4 regions of the Streptomyces sp. NPDC014864 genome follow, and region 1 is predicted to be linked to each of the others. Evidence: riboswitches for the same ligand, from Rfam matches in the RefSeq annotation. Region 1 holds a riboswitch; each other region holds the start of a gene.
The links. Region 1 has a riboswitch for cyclic di-AMP ahead of ACF1A5_RS25225 (M23 family metallopeptidase). Riboswitches for the same ligand answer to the same signal wherever they lie in the genome.
Positions count from the first base shown of each region.

Region 2: it holds a riboswitch for cyclic di-AMP, as region 1 does, so the genes downstream of both, ACF1A5_RS31975 (peptidoglycan DD-metalloendopeptidase family protein) here and ACF1A5_RS25225 (M23 family metallopeptidase) in region 1, are expected to answer to the same signal.
Region 3: it holds a riboswitch for cyclic di-AMP, as region 1 does, so the genes downstream of both, ACF1A5_RS18425 (transglycosylase family protein) here and ACF1A5_RS25225 (M23 family metallopeptidase) in region 1, are expected to answer to the same signal.
Region 4: it holds a riboswitch for cyclic di-AMP, as region 1 does, so the genes downstream of both, ACF1A5_RS00675 (transglycosylase SLT domain-containing protein) here and ACF1A5_RS25225 (M23 family metallopeptidase) in region 1, are expected to answer to the same signal.

Region 1 is NZ_JBIBWT010000015.1:76,640-82,087, forward strand. Features, by position in the region: gene ACF1A5_RS25215 (HPr family phosphocarrier protein) at 1-162, shown strand, start outside; gene ACF1A5_RS25220 (GntR family transcriptional regulator) at 395-1,090, opposite strand; gene ACF1A5_RS25225 (M23 family metallopeptidase) at 1,292-2,062, opposite strand; cyclic di-AMP (ydaO/yuaA leader) riboswitch at 2,076-2,236, opposite strand; gene ACF1A5_RS25230 (M16 family metallopeptidase) at 2,484-3,872, opposite strand; gene ACF1A5_RS25235 (M16 family metallopeptidase) at 3,869-5,236, opposite strand.
Region 2 is NZ_JBIBWT010000028.1:2,230-7,677, reverse strand. Features, by position in the region: gene ACF1A5_RS31980 (SGNH/GDSL hydrolase family protein) at 77-862, opposite strand; gene ACF1A5_RS31975 (peptidoglycan DD-metalloendopeptidase family protein) at 1,079-1,984, opposite strand; cyclic di-AMP (ydaO/yuaA leader) riboswitch at 1,989-2,145, opposite strand; partial or broken gene ACF1A5_RS31970 (tyrosine-protein phosphatase) at 2,667-3,323, shown strand; gene ACF1A5_RS31965 (DUF6126 family protein) at 3,360-3,479, opposite strand; gene ACF1A5_RS31960 (helix-turn-helix domain-containing protein) at 3,476-4,099, opposite strand; gene ACF1A5_RS31955 (aspartate aminotransferase family protein) at 4,184-5,448, opposite strand, start outside.
Region 3 is NZ_JBIBWT010000009.1:90,240-95,687, reverse strand. Features, by position in the region: gene ACF1A5_RS18440 (nucleoside triphosphate pyrophosphohydrolase) at 1-555, shown strand, start outside; gene ACF1A5_RS18435 (cytochrome P450) at 687-2,123, shown strand; gene ACF1A5_RS18430 (transglycosylase family protein) at 2,317-3,360, shown strand; cyclic di-AMP (ydaO/yuaA leader) riboswitch at 3,543-3,709, shown strand; gene ACF1A5_RS18425 (transglycosylase family protein) at 3,713-4,381, shown strand; gene eno (phosphopyruvate hydratase) at 4,700-5,448, shown strand, end outside.
Region 4 is NZ_JBIBWT010000001.1:138,140-143,587, reverse strand. Features, by position in the region: gene ACF1A5_RS00690 (ABC transporter ATP-binding protein) at 1-244, opposite strand, end outside; gene ACF1A5_RS00685 (outer membrane lipoprotein carrier protein LolA) at 285-1,520, opposite strand; gene ACF1A5_RS00680 (polyprenyl synthetase family protein) at 1,931-2,941, opposite strand; cyclic di-AMP (ydaO/yuaA leader) riboswitch at 3,643-3,772, shown strand; gene ACF1A5_RS00675 (transglycosylase SLT domain-containing protein) at 3,777-4,262, shown strand; gene ACF1A5_RS00670 (HAD family hydrolase) at 4,362-5,174, opposite strand.

The DNA.
Region 1 (5,448 bases):
ACCCCCGTCAACGCGGCCTCCATGCTGGCCGTCCTCGGCCTCGGCGCCCAAGGCGGCGAGGAGGTCGTCCTGGCCTCCGACGCCGAGGGCGCGGAGATCGCCCTCGACCGGCTGGCCAAGCTGGTCTCCGAGGGGCTCGAGGAACTCCCCGAGACGGTCTGACCGCCTCACCGCGCACAGGAGGCCGCGTCGCCCTTTCCGGGCGGCGCGGCCTCTTTCGCTCCGGCGGGTCCACCCGGCGTTTCGGCGGGTCCGACGGAATTGGCGTGGACACTCTTCCTGGGACGGCGCTCACCCCTCGGGGCACGCCGAGCGGAAATTCCCGGGGTCACTGAAAAAGGGCAGCCGAAATACACCTCGACCAAATATCCCTTCTTTGTATACGGCGCTCGTGTTAATACCGCGGGCCCGATGTGTTTAGGGGATGTTGCGAAGTCCTCACACGGTCGGCGCGGGGCGCGGCGCCGGGCGGACGCAGCCGGTGCGCGGCCGTCGCGCGCTCGGTGTGCACGGCGGTGACCGTCCGAGCCCGCTCGCCGTCGCCCCGCGCGACGGCGTCCACGATGGCGCCGTGCTCCACCCAGGACTCCACCGGATCGGCCGGCGCCGCGACCGTGTACATCCAGGAGATCTTGTGCCGCAACTGGGTCAGCATCGAGGTAAGCGCGGGGCTGCCGGAGGCCTGGGCGAGCGTCTCGTGGAACCAGCCGCCCAGGGAGCGCAGGTCCTCGCTGCTGCCCCTGCGGGCCCGCTCCTGGCCCAGTCTGACCAGGCCGCGCAGGACCTTCAGATGGGCCTCGGTACGGCGCTGGGCCGCCCGGGCGGCGCCGAGCGGCTCCAGGAGCATCCGCATCTCCAGCAGGTCCGCCGCCTCCTGCTCGGTCGGCTCGGCCACGCACGCGCCCGCGTGCCGCCGGGTCACCACGAAACCCTCGGCCTCCAGGGTGCGCAGGGCCTCGCGCACGGGGACGCGCGAGACGCCGTAGCGGCGCGCGAGGACTTCCTCGGTGAGCCGGCTGCCGCGCTCATGGACGCCTGCGACGATGTCGTCCCGGATCGCCGTGCACACCGAGTGCGCCGGAATACGCATGACCGACCTCCGCCTTAATCCCCGTGAAACGCCGACGATGGACGCCCGTTCCGTGACTCTATTGCAATGAGCCGGAATTTCCGACGGCGGGCCGGAATCCATGGAGTTTTTTTGGACAGCGGGGCATCCGAAACGCCGAAAGCCCCGGCTGCGAGAGCCGGGGCTTCGGATGTGCGGGAGGCGGGCGGCGCCGGGGCCGCGTCAGACGTCGACGCCGTGCTTGCGCAGGTAGGCGACGGGGTCGATGTCGGAGCCGTACTCGGGAGTGGTGCGGGCCTCGAAGTGCAGGTGCGGTCCGGTCACGTTGCCGGTGGCGCCGGAGAGCCCGATCTGCTGACCCGGCACGACCTTCTGGCCCACCGAGACGCCGATGGACGACAGGTGGCCGTACATGGTGTACATGCCGTCGGCCATCCGGATCACGACCTGGTTGCCGTACGCCCCGCCCCAGCCCGTGTTCACGACGGTGCCCGTGCCGACCGCGTGGACGGCGGTGCCGCTGGAGGCGTGGAAGTCGATGCCGGTGTGGGAGCCGGACGACCACAGGGTGCCGCCGGTCTTGTACCCGGTGGAGACGTAGGAGCCGTTGATCGGCGCCACGAAGGTGTTGAGGCGCTTGCGCTCGGCCGCGCGGGCCGCGCGCTCCTTGGCCTCACGCGCCGCCTCGCGGGCCTTGCGCGCCTGCTCGGCGGCCTTCTCGCGCGCGGCCTCCTCGGCCTGCTTCTGGGCGGCGGCCCGGTGCTGGGCGACGGCCTGGGCGTCGATCTTCTCGGCGACGGAGTCACCGATGGTGATGACCGGGGTGAGACCGGTGTCCTCAGGAGCGGGCGTCTCGGCGGCCAGGGCCGGGGCGGCGGAGAGAGTGCCGAGGACGCCGGAGGTGGTGAGGGCGGCGACGCCCACCGCGCGTGCGGTGGTGCGGTGCATCCGGCTGGGACGACGGTGCTTCCCGGTGGCGCGGGTGAACGCCATGCAGACGCTGTTCCTTTCCTTCCTTCTCGCCTACCGGGTTAGCTGACGGGTTCGGAGCAGGAAGGTCTCCTACGGACCCCCTCGCGGCACGCGCGGGCGTCCGATTCACCCCAGGGACGGTGGGTCCCCGGCTCCCCTGGCTCGCGCCGTACGGGGACTCGGCGATGACGGTCCGGTGCCGCGGGCGCGGCGCGTTGCCTGACGGACAGCCGGACCGACGCTAAACGGGCCCGCTTTCAAATCCCAAACGAATGGTGGGTTTTGTAGCGCAGGACACAGGGCAGAAAGGCAGCCTCTCCCTCAATTCGGACATCAGGGAGCCCCGGTGACACTCCGGCCACCGGGGCTCCCTCACGCATACCGCTCGCCGGCCGCCCGCGCGGGTGGGCGCGGACCCGCGCCGTGCGGGCGCCGCGGCCGTCTACTCGGCTGCCACGACGTCGACTTGACCGATGCCGAGGGCCTCGACCGGCTCCTTGATCTGCGCCGCGTCACCGACGAGGACGGTCACCAGGCGGTCCACCGGGAAGGCGTTGACGACCGCCGCGGTCGCCTCCACCGTGCCGGTCGCGGCGAGCTGCTGGTACAGAGTCGCCTGGTAGTCGTCGGGCAGGTGCTGCTCGACCTGGTCGGCCAGCGTGCCCGCCACGGCCGCCGCCGTCTCGTACTTGAGCGGCGCCACGCCGACCAGGTTCTGCACGGCTACGTCCCGCTCGGCGTCGGTCAGACCGTCGGCGGCGAGCTTGCGCAGCACCGCGAACAGGTCCCCCAGCGCCGGGCCGGTGTTCGGGGTGTCGACGGAGCCGCTGATCGCGAGCATCGAGGCGCCCGTGCCGTCGGGAGCGGAGCGCAGCACCTGGCCGAACGCCCGCACGCCGTAGGTGTAGCCCTTCTCCTCGCGCAGGACGCGGTCCAGACGGGAGGTGAGGGTGCCGCCGAGGCAGTAGGTGCCGAGCACCTGGGCGGGCCACACGCGGTCGTGCCGGTCGGGGCCGATACGGCCGATGAGCAACTGCGTCTGGACGGCGCCCGGGCGGTCCACGATCACCACGCGGCCGGTGTCGTCGGCGGTGACCGGCGGCACGGGCCGCGGCTTGGCCTGCGAGCCGCTCCACGCGCCCAGGGTCTCGCCGAGCAGCGCGTCGAGGTCGATGCCGGTGAGGTCGCCGACGACCACGGTGGTGGCCGTCGCGGGGCGGACGTGGTGGTCGTAGAAGGCGCGGACCGCCGCAGAGTCGATGGCCCGGACCGTCTCCTCGGTGCCCTGGCGCGGGCGCGACATGCGCGAGGAGGCCGGGAACAGCTCCTTGGAGAGCTCCTTGGCGGCGCGGCGGGACGGGTTCGCCAGCTCGTGCGGGATCTCGTCGAGCCGGTTGCGCACCAGCCGCTCGACCTCGCTCTCGGCGAAGGCGGGGGCCCGCAGCGCGTCGGACAGGAGACCGAGCCCCTTGGCCAGGCGCGACGCCGGGACCTCCAGGCTCAGGCGGACGCCGGGGTGGTCGGCGTGCGCGTCGAGCGTGGCGCCGGCACGCTCCAGCTCGGCGGCGAACTCCTCGGCGGAGTGCTTGTCGGTGCCCTCGGAGAAGGCCCGCGCCATGATCGTGGCGACGCCGTCCAGGCCCGCCGGCTCCGCCTCCAAAGGCGCGTCCAGCAGCACCTCGACGGCGACGACCTGCTGGCCGGGACGGTGGCAGCGCAGCACCGTCAGACCGTTGTCCAGCGTCTCGCGCTCAGGGGCCGGGAACGCCCACGGCCTGGCCTCGCCCGCCTGCGGCCGGGGGTGGAACTCCATCGTGGCGAGCTCGGTCACTTCGCCGCCTCCTCGGTGTCGTCGGTGTCCGCGGCGTCCGCGCCCCCGGTCTCGGTCTCGGCCGCGACCGGCTCGTAGACGAGCACCGCGCGGTTGTCGGAGCGCAGGCGGGCCTTGGCGACCTCCTGGACCTCCTCGGGCGTGATCTCCAGCACGCGGTGCACGGCGGTGAGCGCGAGCTGCGGGTCGCCGAACAGGACGGCGTAGCGGCACAGTTCGTCGGCGCGGCCCGCGACGGTGCCGAGCCGGTCCAGCCACTCGCGCTCCAGCTGGGCCTGGGCGCGCTCCATCTCCTCGGCCGTCGGGCCCTCCTCGGCGAACCGGGCGAGCTCCTCGTCGATGGCGGCCTCGATGACCGGGACCTCGACGTCACCGGAGGTCTTCACGTCCAGCCAGCCCAGGGAGGGCGCGCCGGCCAGCCGCAGCAGGCCGAACCCGGCCGCGACGGCCGTACGGTCCCGGCGCACCAGCCGGTTGTAGAGGCGGGAGGACTCCCCGCCGCCCAGGACGGTCAGGGCCAGGTCCGCCGCGTCGCACGCGCGCGTGCCGTCGTGCGGCAGCCGGTAGGCGGCCATCAGCGCCCGCGCCGGGACCTCTTCCTCGACGACCTCGCGCAGCTGCTCGCCGATGACCTCGGGCAGGGAGCCGTCGCGGGGCTGCGGCTTGCCGTCGTGCGAGGCGATGGAGCCGAAGTACTTCTCGATCCAGGCGAGCGTCCGCTCGGGGTCGATGTCGCCCACCACGGACAGGACGGCGTTGTTGGGCGCGTAGTACGTGCGGAAGAACGCGCGCGCGTCCTCCAGGGTGGCCGCGTCGAGGTCGGCCATCGAGCCGATGGGCGTGTGGTGGTAGGGGTGGCCGGCCGGGTAGGCGAGCGCGGTGAGCCTCTCGAACGCGGTGCCGTACGGAACGTTGTCGTAGCGCTGGCGGCGCTCGTTCTTGACGACGTCCCGCTGGTTCTCCATCGACTCCTCGTCGAGGGCCGCGAGCAGCGAGCCCATGCGGTCGGCCTCCAGCCAGAGCGCGAGCTCCAGCTGGTGGGCGGGCATGGTCTCGAAGTAGTTGGTGCGCTCGAAGCTGGTGGTGCCGTTCAGCGAGCCGCCCGCGCCCTGCACCAGCTCGAAGTGGCCGTTTCCCTTCACCTGCGCGGAGCCCTGGAACATCAAGTGCTCGAAAAGGTGAGCCAGACCGGTACGTCCCTTGACCTCGTGGCGGGAGCCGACGTCGTACCAGAGGCACACCGCCGCGACCGGGGTCAGGTGGTCCTCGGAGAGCACCACGCGCAGGCCGTTGGCCAGGCGGTGCTCGGTCGCTGTCAGGCCGCCGGAGCCTGCCTCGGCTGTGGCCGTGTGACCCTTGGGCATGTAGGTCCCTTCGATCGCGGTGGCGGTCTTGAAACCGCCGTTTTCCTGCCGTCCTGCCACTGTATGCAAGCGCGCGGACGCCTGGCGAAGTTCCCGGAGGTCGTACGCCGAGAGCGAGAACGGGACGGCAGGCCGGAAGCGGGAACGGGGTGCCGCGCCGCGCGCGCCCCGCGGGTGCCGCAACCGTCGCTTCGCCACCGCCCGAGGGTGGC
Region 2 (5,448 bases), on a different contig from region 1:
GGCACGGCTCCACGCCGGGACGCCGTGCCCCTGTGCTCCGGCGTGCGCCCCGGTCCGGGGCGGCCGCCGGCCGCCCTCACGCCACCGTCGTGATCCGGCTCCTGATGTCGGCCGGCGACAGCGTGCCCTTGGCCGTCACATGGTCCCCGGAGGACTGGCCGCGCAGGCGGCGGCCGATCCACGGCACCAGGAACTCCCGGGCCCACTGGACGTCGTCGCGCCGGATGCCGAGGGCGCCGCGCGGCGGCAGCGGCGGCCAGGGCTGCTCGGGGTCGGCCGGCACGTCGAGGCCGAGGACCTGGCCGGCCCGCAGCGCCACCCGGGTGTGCCCCTCCGGCGACAGGTGCAGCCGGTCGTGGTCCCAGGCCCGGCGGTCCTGGACGGCCTTGAGGGACCACAGGTCGAGCACCGGGCAGTCGTAGCGGTCGGCGATGGCCCGCACATGACCGTTGTAGGTGGCGATCTTGCCGCGCAGGTGCTTGAGCACCGGCACGCCCCGGGTGTCGAAGCCGGTGGTGACCATCACGGTGCCGGCCGCGGCGGCGAGCCGGGCGAGGGCCTTCTCGAACCGCTCCGCCACGTCGTCCGGGTCCGTGCCGGGACGGATGATGTCGTTGCCGCCCGCGCAGAACGACACCAGGTCCGGGGCGAGTTCCACGGCCCGCGGGACCTGGTCCGCCACGATCTGGTCGAGCAGCTTGCCGCGCACGGCGAGATTCGCGTACTGGAAGCCGCCCTCGGGACGTCGGTCCGCGAGCAGGACCGCGAACCGGTCCGCCCAGCCGACGAACGCCCCGTCGGGGCCGGGGTCGCCGACGCCCTCGGTGAAGCTGTCCCCCACCGCCACGTACGACCCGATCACTGCTCTGCTGTCACTCTTCGAATCGTCTGCCACATCGGCCCATGATTCACCTTGGAATGTGACCTACGCGACCGTAGGCAAGGGTTGACGGACGGTGAGATAAGCCACTGGGTGAATGTGGCCGAACAGGAATAGAGCACACCGAAGGCCGGACCCGGGGGGTGTGGGTCCGGCCTTCGGCGGCGTGCCGGGCAGGTGGTGGCGGGGGCGCGTGCGTCAGGCGACGGGGGCGCCGTGCGCGCGCAGGTAGGCGACCGGGTCCACGTCGGAGCCGTAGTTCGGCGTCGTGCGGATCTCGAAGTGGAGGTGCGGGCCGGTCACGTTGCCGGTGGCGCCGGACAGACCGAGCCGCTGTCCCGGGGTCACGGCCTGGCCGGCCGAGACGGAGAGCGCGGACAGGTGGGCGTACTGGGCGTAGTGGCCGTCCTGGAGCCGGAGGACGACCTGGTTGCCGTACGCGCCGCCCCAGCCCGCGGAGACGATCGTGCCCGCGCCGACGGCCTTGACCGGGGTGCCGGTCGGGACCACGAAGTCGACGCCGGTGTGGTAGCCGCTGGACCAGTGGCTGCCGGCCACGTGGTAGCCGGTGCCGACGGCGGCGCCGGTCACCGGCAGGGTGAAGGCGGTGGCTGCGGTCCGCTCGGCGCGGGCGACCGCGGTCTTCACCTGGGCGGCGGAGACGGTCTTCGCCTTGGCGGCGGACGAGCCGGCGGTCGCGGGCTTCGGGGCCGCGGGCGCCCGGGTGGCGCCGGCGGCCGCGTGACCGAGCGTCAGCTTCAGGCCCGGGTGGATCAGCGAGGGGTCGTCGCCGACGGCCCGGCGGTTGTCCTGGTACAGCTGCTTCCAGCCGCCGCGGACGTGCTGCTTCTCGGCGATGCCCGACAGGCTGTCGCCGGCGCGGACGGTGTAGGTCCGGGCGCCGGCGCCCTTGGCCGCGGGCGCCTTGGCGGCCGCCGGGGCGCTGCGGACGGTCTGCTCGGTGACGGACTGCGCGGGGGCCGCGTGGGCTCCCGCGGCGCCTATGAGGGGCAGTGCGAGCACGGCGCCACCGGTTCCGGCGGCGGCGAGGACGCGGGTCAGGCGCTGGGTCTTCGGACGGCGGTGCTTACCCTTCGCGGGCATGGCGGATTCCTCTCCGGCGCCTGCGAGGTGAGCTGTCGGGTTCGGGCTGGAGATGCCCGGCCGCGCGGGACGCGACTTCACCCCTAGCCGTTCCGGAGACCGGAACAGGCGGTTGTACCTGTGGGTCCCCCGCTCCTGCCGTGCACGGGTGGGTGTGCGGGCCCCGGACGGCGGCAGGATGAGGCGTCCGTCCGGATCGGGGTGGAACGTAAGCGAGCGGGATGTGTTCGGACAAGCGGCGGGTTCCGCTCAGAGGGGCTCATCGTGATCCAATTCGGGCAAAACCCGTGACGCTCCGTGCATTGGATCAGCGCCCTCTTGGTCAACCCGCAGAGAGGGCGCCGTAATTACGTGGACATGGCGGACCACCGTGGGTCACGAGTATGACGCTGCTCACGTCACCTCCCGTCAGCAGCCCCCAGGGGCCGACGAGTTGGGACCTAATAGCTCAATACCGATAAATTGCCCATATAGGACAGGAAGGCGAAAGAAGGGCGGTGGATCGCCTGGGCCGTCGCCGCGGAGCGGGGCAGCCGCCGACCGGGAGGCTTCCTCGCCCGTGGCCAGGCCGTTGCCCTGGGAACCCATGTCGTATCGTCGGAAGGCGCGCCCGCCGACGAGCCGTGACGGCGGGCCCAGGCCCCGCCTTTCGGGCCGGGCCGACCGAGTGGGAGGAGCCCCCGTGACGCAGCAGGTCCCGTCGACCGAACCAGAGCTGGCCGGAGTGCGCAACTTCCGCGACGTGGGCGGGCTGCCGACCGTGGACGGACGGCGGGTGCGGCACGGAGTGCTGTTCCGCAGCGGCCACCTCGCGCACGCGACGGACCGGGACGCGGCCTTTCTGTCCTCCCTCGGCCTGCACACGATCTTCGACTTCCGCAACGCGGCCGACAAGAAGCTCGAGGGCCCGGACGTCGAGCTGCCCGGCGTGCGCAACGTCAACCTGCCGCTGAGCGACCCGGCAGACGGCGCCGAGTTCTGGCGGATGGTCCGCGACGGCGACCTCGACCAGCTGCGCACGATCCTCGCGGACGGCAAGGCGGCGAACCGGATGATCGCCTCCTACCGCATGATCATCACCGAGCGCACCGCCGAGCACTCCCACGTGCTGCACGCCCTCGCGCAGGACAGCGTCCCCGCCCTGATGCACTGCGCGGCGGGCAAGGACCGCGCGGGCCTGTCGATCGCCGTGACCCTGCTCGCCGTGGGCGTGGACGAGGACGCGATCCGGGCGGACTACCTGGAGTCGAACGCCAAGCACCGCCGCTACAAGGTGCACCGCAGCAGCAGCGCGGCCTCGGCCTACTCCCCCGAGGTCATGGAACTGCTCGGCCCGCTCCGGCTCCCCACTTCGCGCTTCCCCCTTCGCGTGTCCCTACTTGGCGCCCACCTCGAACAGCAGCCAGACGAACGCCGCGAAGACGTGCCCGACGGCGATGTAGATGATCAGCCGGATCCACAGGGCTCGCGGGAACTTCTCTTCCATGTCACTCATGACTTGTCTCCGGTGTGGGGGCCCAGGCACAGCGCGGCCGTGGGGCTCTGCAGCAGGGTGTGGACAAAGAGCAGATCGGCCCCGTCGGGATCCTCGGCGGCGATCCGGTGCGGGGTCAGCGAGTCGAAGTGGGCACTGTCGCCCGGTGCGAGCAGGTGCGCGGTGTCCCCGAGGCGCAGGCGCAGGCGCCCCTTGAGGACGTACAGCCACTCCTCGCCCGGGTGCACCCGCACGACGTCGCCCTGGGAGCCGTGGGGCACGTGGACCCGCAGGGCCTGCATCCCGCGGCCGGGCGCGCCGGCCTGCCAGTACGTCCAGCCGCCCGCCCGCGTCGGTTCCATGTCCGCAGCGCGCACCACGGCGTCCGGGGCGGCGACGCTCTCGCCGAGCAGTTCGGAGACCGTCGTACCGTAGACACGGGCGAGCGCGAGCAGCAGGGGCAGGGAGGGCTGGCGCTGTCCGGTCTCCAGGCGGGAGAGGTGGGCGGGCGACAGCCCGGCCGCGCGGGCCGCGGCCTCCAGGGTGAGGGAGCTGCGGCGGCGCAGCGCACGCAGCTGCGGGGCGACGGCGGGAAGGTCCTCGACCGGTCCCGCCGAGGGCTCGGGCTCGGGAGTGCTCATGTCTCCATTGAGCCTCATCCTTGCCTCTGGGGCAAATTTATTGCCTCAGAGGCAAAAGGCGGGACCCGCGGCCGGCTCCCTGACCTACCGGTGGGCAACGGCCTGCTTCACCAGTGTCTTCCCGAAGTCCCACATCAGTCCGCCGCCGTGGGCGTCGTCCATCACGGCGGTGAAGGCGTCCACGAAGCGGTCCACCTCCCGCTCACCGATGATCAGCGGCGGGATCAGCTTGATCACCTCCAGATGGTCGCCGGAGACCTGGGTGAGGATCCGGTGCCGCTGGAGCAGCGGGACGACCACCATCTGCGCGAACAGGCCCTTGCGGGCGGCCTGGAGCACGGTCCAGCGGCCGCGCAGCTTCAGCGACCGGGGCCGGCCGAACTCGATGCCGATCATCAGGCCCCGGCCGCGCACGTCGGCGAGGAGTTCGTAGCGTTCGGTCAGGGCCGCGAGCCGCGACTTCAGCAGCTCGCCGGTGGCCCGGGCGCCCGCGACGATCTGCTCGTTCTCCAGGACGGACAGCACGGCGAGTCCGGCCGCCATGGCCTGGGCGTTGGACCCGAAGCTGGCCGAGTGGACCAGCACCCGGTCCATGGACGAGTAGACCTTCTTGAAGATCCAGTCCCGGCCGAGCGTGGCGCCGACCGGCACATAACCGCCGGACAGCGCCTTCGCCACGCACACCAGGTCCGGCTCCACCCCGTCCTCGTGCTGGTAGGCGTAGAAGTCGCCGGTGCGGCCGAGTCCCGTCTGCACCTCGTCCGCGACGAGCAGCGCCTTGTGCCGGTGCAGCAGCTCCTGGGCGGCGCGCAGATAGCCGGGCGGGGCCTCGTGCACGCCCTTGCCCTGGATCGGCTCGACGATCAGGGCGGCGACGTCGCCCTTCTCCAGTTCCCTGGCCAGGGCGTCGAGATCGCCGAGCGGTACGGCCGTGTCGGGCAGCAGCGGGGCGAAGCCGTCGCGGAAGGCGTCCTCGCCGTTCACGGACAGGGAGCCCACGGTCAGGCCGTGGAAGGCGTGCTCGCAGTACAGGACGCGCGGTCTGCCGGTGGCGCGGCGGGCGAACTTCAGGGCCGTCTCCACCGCCTCCGTCCCGCTGTTGCCGAAGAACACCCGGTCCAGGTGCGGACTGTGGGCGAGCAGCCGCTCCGCCAGCAGTCCGGGCAGCGGTGGGCAGTCGAAGCGGGTGAGGTCGGCGAGCTGTGCGTCGAGCACGTCGTGCAGCGCCTTGCGGACGACGGGGTGGTGGCGGCCCAGGCCCATCACGCCGAACCCGGCGAGCATGTCGAGGTAGTCGTTGCCGTCCGCGTCCCAGAAGTAGGCGCCCTCGGCCCGCTCGTAGACCTTGT
Region 3 (5,448 bases), on a different contig from region 1:
CTGGCGAAGTACGGCATCGAGGAGGCGTACGAGCTCGTCGAGGCGATCGAGGACGGCGACCGCGCCGAGCTGCGCGAGGAGCTCGGGGACGTCCTGCTCCAGGTCGTCTTCCACGCCCGTATCGCCGAGGAGGACCCCGAGGCGCCGTTCTCCATCGACGACGTCGCCGGCGGCATCGTCGCCAAGCTGATCCACCGCCATCCGCATGTCTTCGGGGAGGAGACGGCCGCCACCCCCGAGGAGGTCAAGGAGCACTGGCTGCGCACCAAGGCCGAGGAGAAGCGCCGGACCTCCGTCACCGAGGGCGTCCCGCTCGGCCAGCCCGGTCTCGCCCTGGCCGCGAAGCTGGCGTCCCGGGTGCGCACGGCGGGCCTGGACGTGCCGCTGCCGAAGGCGGAGGGCGTCGGCTACGAGCTGCTGGCGATGGCCGCCCGCGCCGAGGCCGGGGGCGTCGACCCGGAGGCGGCGCTGCGCGCGGCGGCCCGCGCCTACCGCGACGCCATCAGGGAGACGGAGCGAGCGGCCGCCGCGCGGCCGGATAACGTCGAGGAGTGACCGCCCAGCCCCCACCGGACCACCCCGGACCCGCCCAGCCCCCGCCCGGCCAGCCCGCGTCGGACCGGCCGAGCCCAGATCAGCCCGCATCGGGCCGGTCTGCGCAGGGCCGGCCGACCCCGGACCAGCCCGTGCCGGGCCCGTCCACGGCGGCCTGTCCGGCTCCGGACGAGCCTGCCTCGGCCCGGCAGGTCCCGGACGATCCCGCGCAGGGCCGGCCGACCCCGGATCAGCCCGCGCCGGGCCCGACCACGGCGGCCCGTCCGGCTCCGGACGAGCCCGCGCCGGACCGGCCCGCGCCCGGGCGGCCCGACCCCGGCGGCCCCGCCCCCGAGCTCTTCACCTGGGAGTTCGCGAGCGACCCCTACCCGGCGTACGCCTGGCTGCGCGAGCACGCCCCGGTGCACCGCACCCGGCTGCCCAGCGGGGTGGAGGCCTGGCTCGTCACCCGGTACGCCGACGCCAGACAGGCCCTGGCGGACCAGCGGCTGAGCAAGAACCCGGCGCACCACGACGAGCCCGCGCACGCCAAGGGCAAGACCGGCATCCCCGGCGAGCGCAAGGCCGAGCTGATGACCCATCTGCTCAACATCGACCCGCCGGACCACACCCGGCTGCGCCGGCTGGTCAGCAAGGCGTTCACGCCCCGCCGCGTCGCCGAGTTCGCGCCGCGTGTGCAGGAGCTGGCCGACAACCTCATCGACCGGTTCGCCGAGCGCGGCACCGCCGACCTCATCCACGAGTTCGCCTTCCCGCTCCCCATCTACGCCATCTGCGACCTGCTCGGCGTCCCGCGCGAGGACCAGGACGACTTCCGGGACTGGGCGGGCATGATGATCCGGCACGGGGGAGGCCCGCGGGGCGGGGTCGCCCGGGCGGTGAAGCGGATGCGCGGCTATCTCGCCGACCTCATCCACCGCAAGCGCGCGGCGCTCCCGGCCGAGCCCGGTCCGGGCGAGGACCTCATCTCCGGTCTCATCCGCGCCTCCGACCACGGTGAGCACCTCACCGAGAACGAGGCCGCCGCGATGGCCTTCATCCTCCTCTTCGCGGGCTTCGAGACGACCGTCAACCTCATCGGCAACGGCACCTACGCCCTGCTCACCCATCCCGGGCAGCGCCGTCGGCTGGAGGAGTCGCTGGCGGCCGGGGAACGCGGCCTGCTGGAGAGCGGGGTCGAGGAACTCCTGCGCTACGACGGCCCCGTGGAGCTGGCCACCTGGCGGTTCGCCACCCGGCCGCTCACCATCGGCGGCCAGGACATCGCGCCCGGCGACCCGGTCCTCGTCGTCCTCGCCGCCGCCGACCGGGATCCCGCGCGCTTCGCCGACCCGGACGTGCTCGACCTCGGCCGGCGCGACAACCAGCACCTCGGCTACGGGCACGGCATCCACTACTGCCTCGGCGCCCCGCTCGCCCGGCTGGAGGGCCAGACCGCGCTCGCCACCCTCCTGACCCGGCTCCCGGACCTCCGACTCGACGCGGACCCGGCTGACTTGCGCTGGCGCGGCGGGCTCATCATGCGCGGCCTGCGCACGCTGCCCGTCCGGTTCACGCCCCTTGGCTGAGTACGGCAGGTGTCGTCCCCCGGCCGGTGCGCCGGTGAAGGAAAAGTGACACGCTCTCAACTATGTGATCTTCACGTGATCTGCGCGGCATGAACTTGTGACAAGTGATCGGCACCCGCTACGTTCACGCTTCAGCGTGGCGGAGAGCGTTTCCCGCCGCGCCGGTCACCGCTGTCACGCGAAAGGCTTCCGCATGCTCCCCGGGAACGGCCGTCACCGTCGCCCCCGCCAGGCCCCGGCCATCCTCGTCGCGGCCGGTGTGACCGGATCCGCCATCGCCCTTCCGCTGCTCGCCGCCTCCGGCGCGAGCGCGGCCGAGGGCACCACGTGGGACAAGGTGGCGGAGTGCGAGAGCGGCGGCTCCTGGAGCGCCGACAACGGCAACGGCTACTACGGCGGATTGCAGTTGACCCAGGACGACTGGGAGAAGTACGGCGGCGTCTCCTTCGCCCCGAGCGCGGACCAGGCCAGCCGGTCCCAGCAGATATCGGTCGCCGAGAAGATACTCGCCGACCGGGGTCCCGGGGCCTGGCCCACCTGCGGTCTGCTGTCCGGCCTCACCAAGGACTCCGGCGCGGCGAACGTCGACACCGGCCTGGGGGGTGACTCGTCCGGCTCGTCCGACTCCTCCGATTCGTCCGGTTCGACCGACTCGGGACTGTCCAACATGGCGCCGGGCATCTCCCATTCGTCCGGTTCGTCCGGCTCTTCGCGCGACAGGTCCGGTTCGTCCGGCTCCGACGAGTCCAGCGCTACGCCCTCGACTTCGCCCTCGTCGTCCTCGCCGTCCGGCGCGAAGGGTGAATCGGGCAAGTCCGACACATCCGCTGATGCCGGTGCATCGCATGACTCCAGCAGCTCACCCTCGATGTCTCCCGAGGTGGACTACTCGGACAACTACGCCCAAGTCGGCGGTTCTTCCGCGCTGGTGGACACCGGCTCCATCGGCGGCGGCCGGCACCGCGGCGGCAGCGCGGCCGAGGACCCGGCCGACGTCCGGTTCGACACCTCCTCCGGCCGGCACGCCTCGCGCGGCGACGCCGACGCGCGCGCCACGGTGGACGACTCGTACACCGTCCGTGCCGGGGACTCGCTCGCGTCCATCGCCGACTCCCTTGACCTCGACGGCGGATGGCGTTCGCTCTATGCGGCGAACAAGGATGCGATCGGCGCCGACCCGAATCACATTTTCGCCGGTCAGACCCTTGATCTCCCTACCGAAACCACCCAAAAGTAGGGGGAGTTCGGGGAGCATTTAGCACCTAATGTCCGATTAGGTGAAAGTGTGGGATGGGTCTCAGAAGCCCTGATCGTCTTTGAAATTCCCCGGATCGCGTGCCTACGGTCGTGTCCGCTCGTCACCACGAGCCCCGGCTGTCGCAACGCCGAATCCTGCCAGCGGCCGCCCGGGACCAGTCGTCGCGTCATGCGCCGTAGGCAGGAGCGGGGGACCCAAGGTAAGTGCCGTGTCCGGCGGTTGAGCCGGACCGGCTAGGGGTGAAGCCGTGCGCCGCAAGGGGCACGGCCGGGCAACTCAACCGGCCCGAACCCGACAGCTCACCTCGCAGGCGTCGGTGAGGGGATCCACCATGCTGTTTTCGAGCAAGGGCAAGCACCGTCGTCCGTCCAAGGCCACCCGTGCCATCGCCCTCGCCGGTGTCACCGGCGCCGCCGTCGCCGCCCCGCTGATGGCGACCGGCACGGCCTCCGCCGCCACCGCCTCCGAGTGGGACGCGGTCGCCCAGTGCGAGTCCGGTGGCAACTGGTCCATCAACACGGGCAACGGCTTCTACGGCGGTCTGCAGTTCACCAACTCCACCTGGGCCGCCTTCGGTGGCACCGCCTACGCCTCCCGCGCCGACCTGGCCAGCAAGTCGCAGCAGATCGCCGTCGCCGAGAAGGTTCTCGCGAGCCAGGGCAAGGGCGCCTGGCCGGTCTGCGGCAAGAACCTGTCCAGCACCCCGTACAACGGTGGCACCGGCACTTCGACGAAGAGCACCACCACCCGCTCCACCGAGAAGCAGGCCGCCAACCGCTCCGCGACGCGTCCGGCCGCCAAGAAGACCGTCACCACCCCGACCGGCAAGAAGGTCAAGAAGGGTGACGGCGAGTACAAGGTGGTCGCCGGCGACACTCTCAGCACCATCGCCCAGAAGCACAAGGTGCAGGGCGGCTGGAAGAAGCTGTTCGAGCTGAACAAGGACATCGTCCAGGACGCCAACCTGATCTACCCGGGCCAGCAGCTGCACCTGAAGTGACAGCGGCCCCCTAGCCGGACCACCGGCCCCTCCCGCGCGTGACCTCGCCCCCCTTGGGGTCACGCGAGGGGCCGCTTCCCGCCCTCACGGGCTCCCCGCCCCGGTGCGTGTTCCCCCGTACGCACCCGGGGCGGGGCTTTTTGTCTCTCCACGTGGTCCCGGTTTCCCCGGCCTCTTTGTTCCGCGCGTGAACAATGGGTACGGTCAGCCTGTCCACGGGACGGTCGGTCGGTCGGCCGGCGGCCCGTGGCGGTTAGGCTCTAGGCGCAAGGCACCCAGCCCCGCACAACCAGCGTCACATCCACGAAGGAGATGCTCGTGCCGTCCATCGACGTCGTCGTAGCCCGGGAAATCCTGGACTCCCGAGGCAACCCCACGGTCGAGGTCGAGGTCGGCCTCGACGACGGCAGCACGGGTCGTGCCGCCGTCCCGTCCGGCGCCTCCACCGGCGCCTTCGAGGCCATCGAGCTCCGCGACGGTGACCCGGGCCGCTACCACGGCAAGGGCGTCGAGAAGGCCGTCCTCGCCGTCATCGAGCAGATCGGCCCGGAGCTGGTCGGCTACGACGCCACCGAGCAGCGCCTGATCGACCAGGCCATGTTCGACCTGGACGCCACCGACAACAAGGGCTCCCTCGGCGCCAACGCCATCCTCGGCGTCTCCCTCGCCGTCGCCCACGCCGCCTCCGAGGCCAGCGACCTCCCGCTCTTCCGCTACCTGGGCGGCCCGAACGCGCACCTGCTGCCGGTGCCGATGATGAACATCCTGAACGGCGGTTCGCACGCCGACTCCAACGTGGACATCCAGGAGTTCATGATCGCCCCGATCGGCGCGGAGTCCTTCTCCGAGGCCCTGCGCTGGGGCACCGAGGTCTACCACACCCTGAAGAAGGTCCTGAAGAGCAAGGGCCTGTCCACCGGTCTCGGCGACGAGGGCGGCTTCGCCCCCAACCTCGGCTCCAACCGCGAGGCCCTGGACCTCATCCTCGAGGCGATCAAGGAGGCCGGCTACACCCCCGGCGAGCAGATCGCCCTGGCGCTCGACGTCGCCGCGTCCGAGTTCTACAA
Region 4 (5,448 bases), on a different contig from region 1:
CGAAGACGCTGCCCGCCGGGACGGTCAGGTCGAGACCGTCGACGGCGAGCTGGCCGCCGCGGTAGCGCTTGGTGAGGCCGCGGGTGTGGATGACGCTCGGCCCGGCGGCCCCCTCCCGCGCCTCCGGGCCCGCGTCCGCCTCCGGCCCCGCGGTCCCCGGCTCCGCGTCCGGACCCGTTACGGGCGGACGGGCGGAGGGGCCGGCCGGCGGGTCGGCGAGCGGCTTGGCGGACGCCTCGTCCATCGGCTCCCTCGATTCGTCGTACCCGCGTTCCGGACGGTTACTACCCGGCGTTCGCCGCCTTCACCAGTGCGCCCTTGGTGACGGCACCGACGTAGACCTTGCCGTCGTCCGTGATCAGCGCGTTGATCAGGCGCGTGGAGAAGACCGTGCCCTTGCCGAACTTGCCGGTCACCTGGTCGCCCAGCGAGCCGAGCATGCCGCCGAGGTCTCCGCTGCCGGAGCCCGACGGGGCGCCGCCCTTGCCGCCGGTGTCGAAGGTGGCGATGGAGTTCCAGCCCTTGCCGAGCACCTTCGGGCCCTCCTTGGCGAAGTCCCCCCGGCCGTCCTTGGCGAGGTCCTTCTGCGAGGGCATTCCGGGCAGGAGGCCGTGCTCGGGCGCCTTGGCGCCGTCGTGTGCCGCGTCCTTCTCGTCGGTGACCTTCGCGCCCTTGGGCGGGGTGAAGGCGAAGGTCGAGGCGGCCGGCCTGGTGAAGCTCACCTGGGTGAAGCCCGCGTCCACGACGGCGGCGCCGCCGCTCGCCGGGGTCAGCGTGAACTTCAGCGGCAGCCCGGTCTTCGCGTCCACCGCGACGCTGATCGCACCGACCGTGGTCCCCGACTGCTTCGGCTTCACGACCAGCTTGTAGGCGTCCCGGCCGGCCACCCGCGCCGTGCCGTCGACCGTCACCGACGTGGTGTCGTCGACCGACTTCAGGGCCTGGTCGGCGAAGTCCTTCGGCGTGGCGGGGACCTGGTCGTGCCGCCTGCCGCCGTCCTGGGAGGCGGTGCCGTGGTAGACCTCGTTCGACTTGCTGTCGTAGCCCCAGACGTCCTTGCCGTTGTGGACGAGGCTGTATTCGGCGGCGCGCTCGATCAGCGACACCTTCTGCCGGTCCTCGCCGTCGGACGCGACGCGCAGGGTGTGCGTGCCGGAGGCCAGCTCGGTCAGCCTGGACGTCGGGTCGGCCGACGAACCGTCACCGCTGCCGGCCGCACGGGAGGCGAGGCCGCTCTCCAGGCCGCCCAGGTCCGGCAGACCGAGGTCCGTGCTGACCTTCACCGTCCCCGAGAGCTGCTGGACGTCCGACTTGGCGATTTTCTCGATGAGTTGCTGCGCGGTGATCTTCGGCAGGTCGGGGTCGCCGGAGTCGGCGAGCGCCGGGACCAGCCCGATGGTCGCCGCCGCGACCCCCACCACCGCGGCCGGTACGACGTAGCGCGCGGCCCTGCGCCGTCCCGAGCGCAGTTCGTCGGCGTCCTCGAGGCCGGTGCTGTCGTCGGATTCGTACGGTGCCATCTGTGCCTTACCTCCGTCGTCGGCGGCGGCTGCTCGTCCGCGCTCTCCCCGGTGCTCCCGGCATCGCGCGAGCGGGGCGGTGCACCCACCACCCCGAGCCGCCATTCTCACCCGAATCGGTGAGGAGTGGTGTTGTCCGTGTGTTCCATCTGACCAAATCGGCCGTGAGGATGCGTCAGACCGCGGACTCAACTCCGCCTACGCCTGGGGTATGACGCCGGAGGGCTGCGTCTCCGCCGCCCCGTAGGGGGTGGTACGGAGCGGCGGGGCGGGGCGGGGTGGGGGCGAGGCGCCCCGGGACGGCAGGGAGCACCGACTGTGCCGACGCTGCCTGCACCGGCTTCCCGGGACTCGTTACGACAGGGGCCTGCCGTGAGATCGAGGGCTCAGCTCCGCAGGTGGGGGCGTCGCTAGCCGGCCCGGTGCACCACCGCGTCGCACAGCTCCATCAGCGCCGCCTTGGCGTCGCACTCCCGCAGCGGGGCCAGCGCGGCCCGCGCGTCCTCCGCGTACCGCACGGTGTCCTTGCGGGCCTGCTCCAGCGCCGGGTGGGTGCGCAGCGCCGCCAGCGCCTCCGCGAGCCGGTCGTCGTCGGTCAGGTCGGAGTCCAGCAGCTCGCACAGCGCGACGTCCTCCGCCAGACCGAGCCGCGCCGCCCGCTCCCGCAGCCGCAGCACCGGAAGTGTCGCGACCCCCTCCCGGAGGTCCGTCCCCGGCGTCTTGCCCGACTCGTGCGAGTCCGAGGCGATGTCCAGCACGTCGTCCGCCAGCTGGAAGGCGACGCCGAGCCGCTCCCCGTACTGCGTCAGCACGTCCACGACGTTCTCGTCGGCCCCGGACATCATCGCCCCGAACCGGCAGGACACCGCGACCAGCGATCCGGTCTTGCCGCTCAGCACGTCCAGGTAGTGATCGACCGGGTCGCGGCCGTCCTGCGGCCCCGCCGTCTCCAGGATCTGCCCGGTGACCAGCCGCTCGAACGCCACGGCCTGCACGCGCACCGCCTCCGGACCGAGATCGGCGAGGATCTGCGAGGCCCGGGCGAACAGGAAGTCGCCGGTCAGGACGGCGACCGAGTTCCCCCAGCGGGTGTTCGCGCTGGCCACTCCACGGCGCACCGCGGCCTCGTCCATCACGTCGTCGTGGTACAGCGTCGCCAGGTGGGTGAGCTCCACGACCACGGCCGACGGCACGATCCCCGGCGCCTCCGGGTCACCGAACTGCGCCGCGAGCATCACGAGCAGCGGCCGGAACCGCTTCCCGCCCGCCCGTACGAGGTGCTGGGCGGCCTCCGTGATGAAGGGGACCTCGCTCTTGGTGGCCTCGAGCAGCCCTTCCTCGACAGCCGCCAATCCGGCCTGGACATCGGCTTCCAGAGCCTGGTCCCGCACGCTCAGCCCGAACGGCCCGACGACGGTCACGAGGGGTCTCCTGTCTGCTGGTGTCTGCTGGCGATTACACGGTTTGTCGATAGGTCGCTGCCCTCACTCAAGTCAGCGTATCCGGTCACGTTTCGATCACCGCTAGCGCCCACCTATACAGGCCAGGCGGTATCGGATCACGCCCGGTATGCAAGTGATCCATACATATGACCGCATAAATATCGACTCGCCCCTTTCGATCCCCCCGCACCACGTTCATACACACCCGTACGCCACCCTCCCGCCGAACGACTCGCACCGCGGCACACTCGTGGCACCCGGGTGACACGCGAGCCATCCGCCGACGACGTCCGGCACCGCCCGGATGGATAGGCGCGACGAAGTCCGATTAGTCCACCTTGCTGCCTCAAATCCCCTTGGTCGCAATTGCTCTTCGCCGACTTAAACCGTGAGTTGGGTCACACGATCCCCTCACCTTCCCTCCGGTCGCATACCCGCGCTTCCCCTTTCCTCGCAGGCGAGTTGACCCTGTGCGAACGCAAAGGATCAAGTACCTCATTAGCCGCACATCAAGGTCAATAGGGACGAGCTGTGAATCGCCTACTTGTTCAGGACATGTGCTCTCGCATACGTTCCGGGCCACCGGGCGGACGCCGAATCCTGCCGCCGCCCATGAACCCATCGAACGAACCACGCATGGCAGGAGCGGGGGACCCAGGTAAGTCGCCGGGCCGGACGCCGTACGTCGCACACCGCATGTCGTACGCCGCGCCGGAACGGCTCGGGGTGAAGCCGTGCCCTCAGGGGCCACGGCCGGGCGCCTCCCCGCCCGAACCCGACAGCTCACCTCGCAGGCGACGGAGAGGAATTCACCATGCCTGCCCAGGGTCTGCTCCGCCGTCCCCGCGCCACCCGCCTCGCCCGCGCCCTCGCCGCCGTCGGCACCGGTGCCGCCGTGCTCGCCCTCCCGCTCATCGGCGCGACCAACGCGTCCGCGGCCACCACCTCCGCCCCCGTCACCGCGAGCACACTCGGGTACCCGAACAACCTCGACGGCTGGATCCGCGCGTCGCTCCGGGTCATGGCCAACAAGGGCATCCCGGGCACGTACAACGGCATCCACCGCAACGTCATGCGCGAGTCCTCCGGCAACCCGCTGGCCATCAACCTCTGGGACTCCAACGCGCTCGCGGGCATCCCGTCCAAGGGCCTGCTCCAGGTCATCGACCCGACGTTCACCGCCTACCACGTGCCCGGCACGGCGTGGAACATCTACGACCCGGTCGCCAACATCACGGCCGCCTGCAAGTACGCGGCCACCCGCTACGGCTCCATCGACAACGTCTTCGGCGCCTACTGACGGACGCCGGTGGGCGCTCCAGCGGCGCCCACCGGCCGCCGGGGCGGGCACCCAGCGGCACCCGAGGTGCCAACGGCGGGCGGAGGCCTCCCGGAGCGCCTACCGCCCCGGGAACAACCGGTCGAGGACGACGGCGATGCCGTCGTCCTCGTTCGACAAGGTGATCTCGTCGGCGACCGCCTTGAGTTCGGGGTGGGCGTTGGCCATGGCGACACCGTGGGCGGCCCACTGGAACATGGGGACGTCGTTCGGCATGTCACCGAAGGCGAGGGCGTGTTCACCGCTCAGCCCCAGGTGTTCGGCGGCCATGGCCAGCCCGGTCGCCTTGGTGATGCCGCAGGGCTGGAGCTCGACGGTTCCCGGGCCCGACATGGTGACCGTCGCCAGGGAGCCGACCACCCCGCGCGCGACCGCCGCCAACTCGTCGTCGGACAGCACGGGGTGGCGCAGCAGCACCTTGCTGATGGGCGCGCTCCACAGGTCGTCGCGCCGGTCGACCCGCACGGCGGGCAGCGTCGGGTGCGGCATGAGATACCCGGGCTCGGTCAGCGTCAGCCCGTCCACCCCGTCCTGGTCGACCGCCGCGTACACCTGCCCCACCTCGGCCTCGATCTTGCCGAGCGCGGTCTCGGCCGGCTCCCGGTCCAGGGTGACCGACCACAGCAGGCGGTTCGCCCCGGCGTCGTAGAGCTGCGCGCCCTGGCCGCACACCGCGAGGCCCGTGGTGCCCAGGGCGTCGAGCAGCGGCCGCACCCTCGGCGCCGGCCGCCCGGTCACCACGAGGTGCCGGGAACCCGCGGCCGCCACCCGCGCGAGCGCGGCGAGGGACCGCTCGGACGGGGTGTCGTCGCCGCGCAGCAGCGTTCCGTCCAGGTCAGTGGCGATGAGGGCATATGCGAGGGAGGCGGCCATGATCAGAGAATACGGATCCGCCGCGCCGCCGACTCGACGGGAACCGGACGACGACGGCCGCCGCCTCATTCCCGCCCGCACCTCCTGAACTCCTTTGTATGCGGCGGTTCTTCATCCCGTGCCGGTCCACGCGGCCGTGCGGGGCGTGAGGGCGACGCGGCAGCGGCCGGGAGTGAGGGTGAGCGAGATCACGGCACCACTCCCCGCCCCCGCACCGCTTCCCCTGCACCCCTCACGCCCCGCGCAGTCAGCTCCACACCGCTCCGGGGGCGTG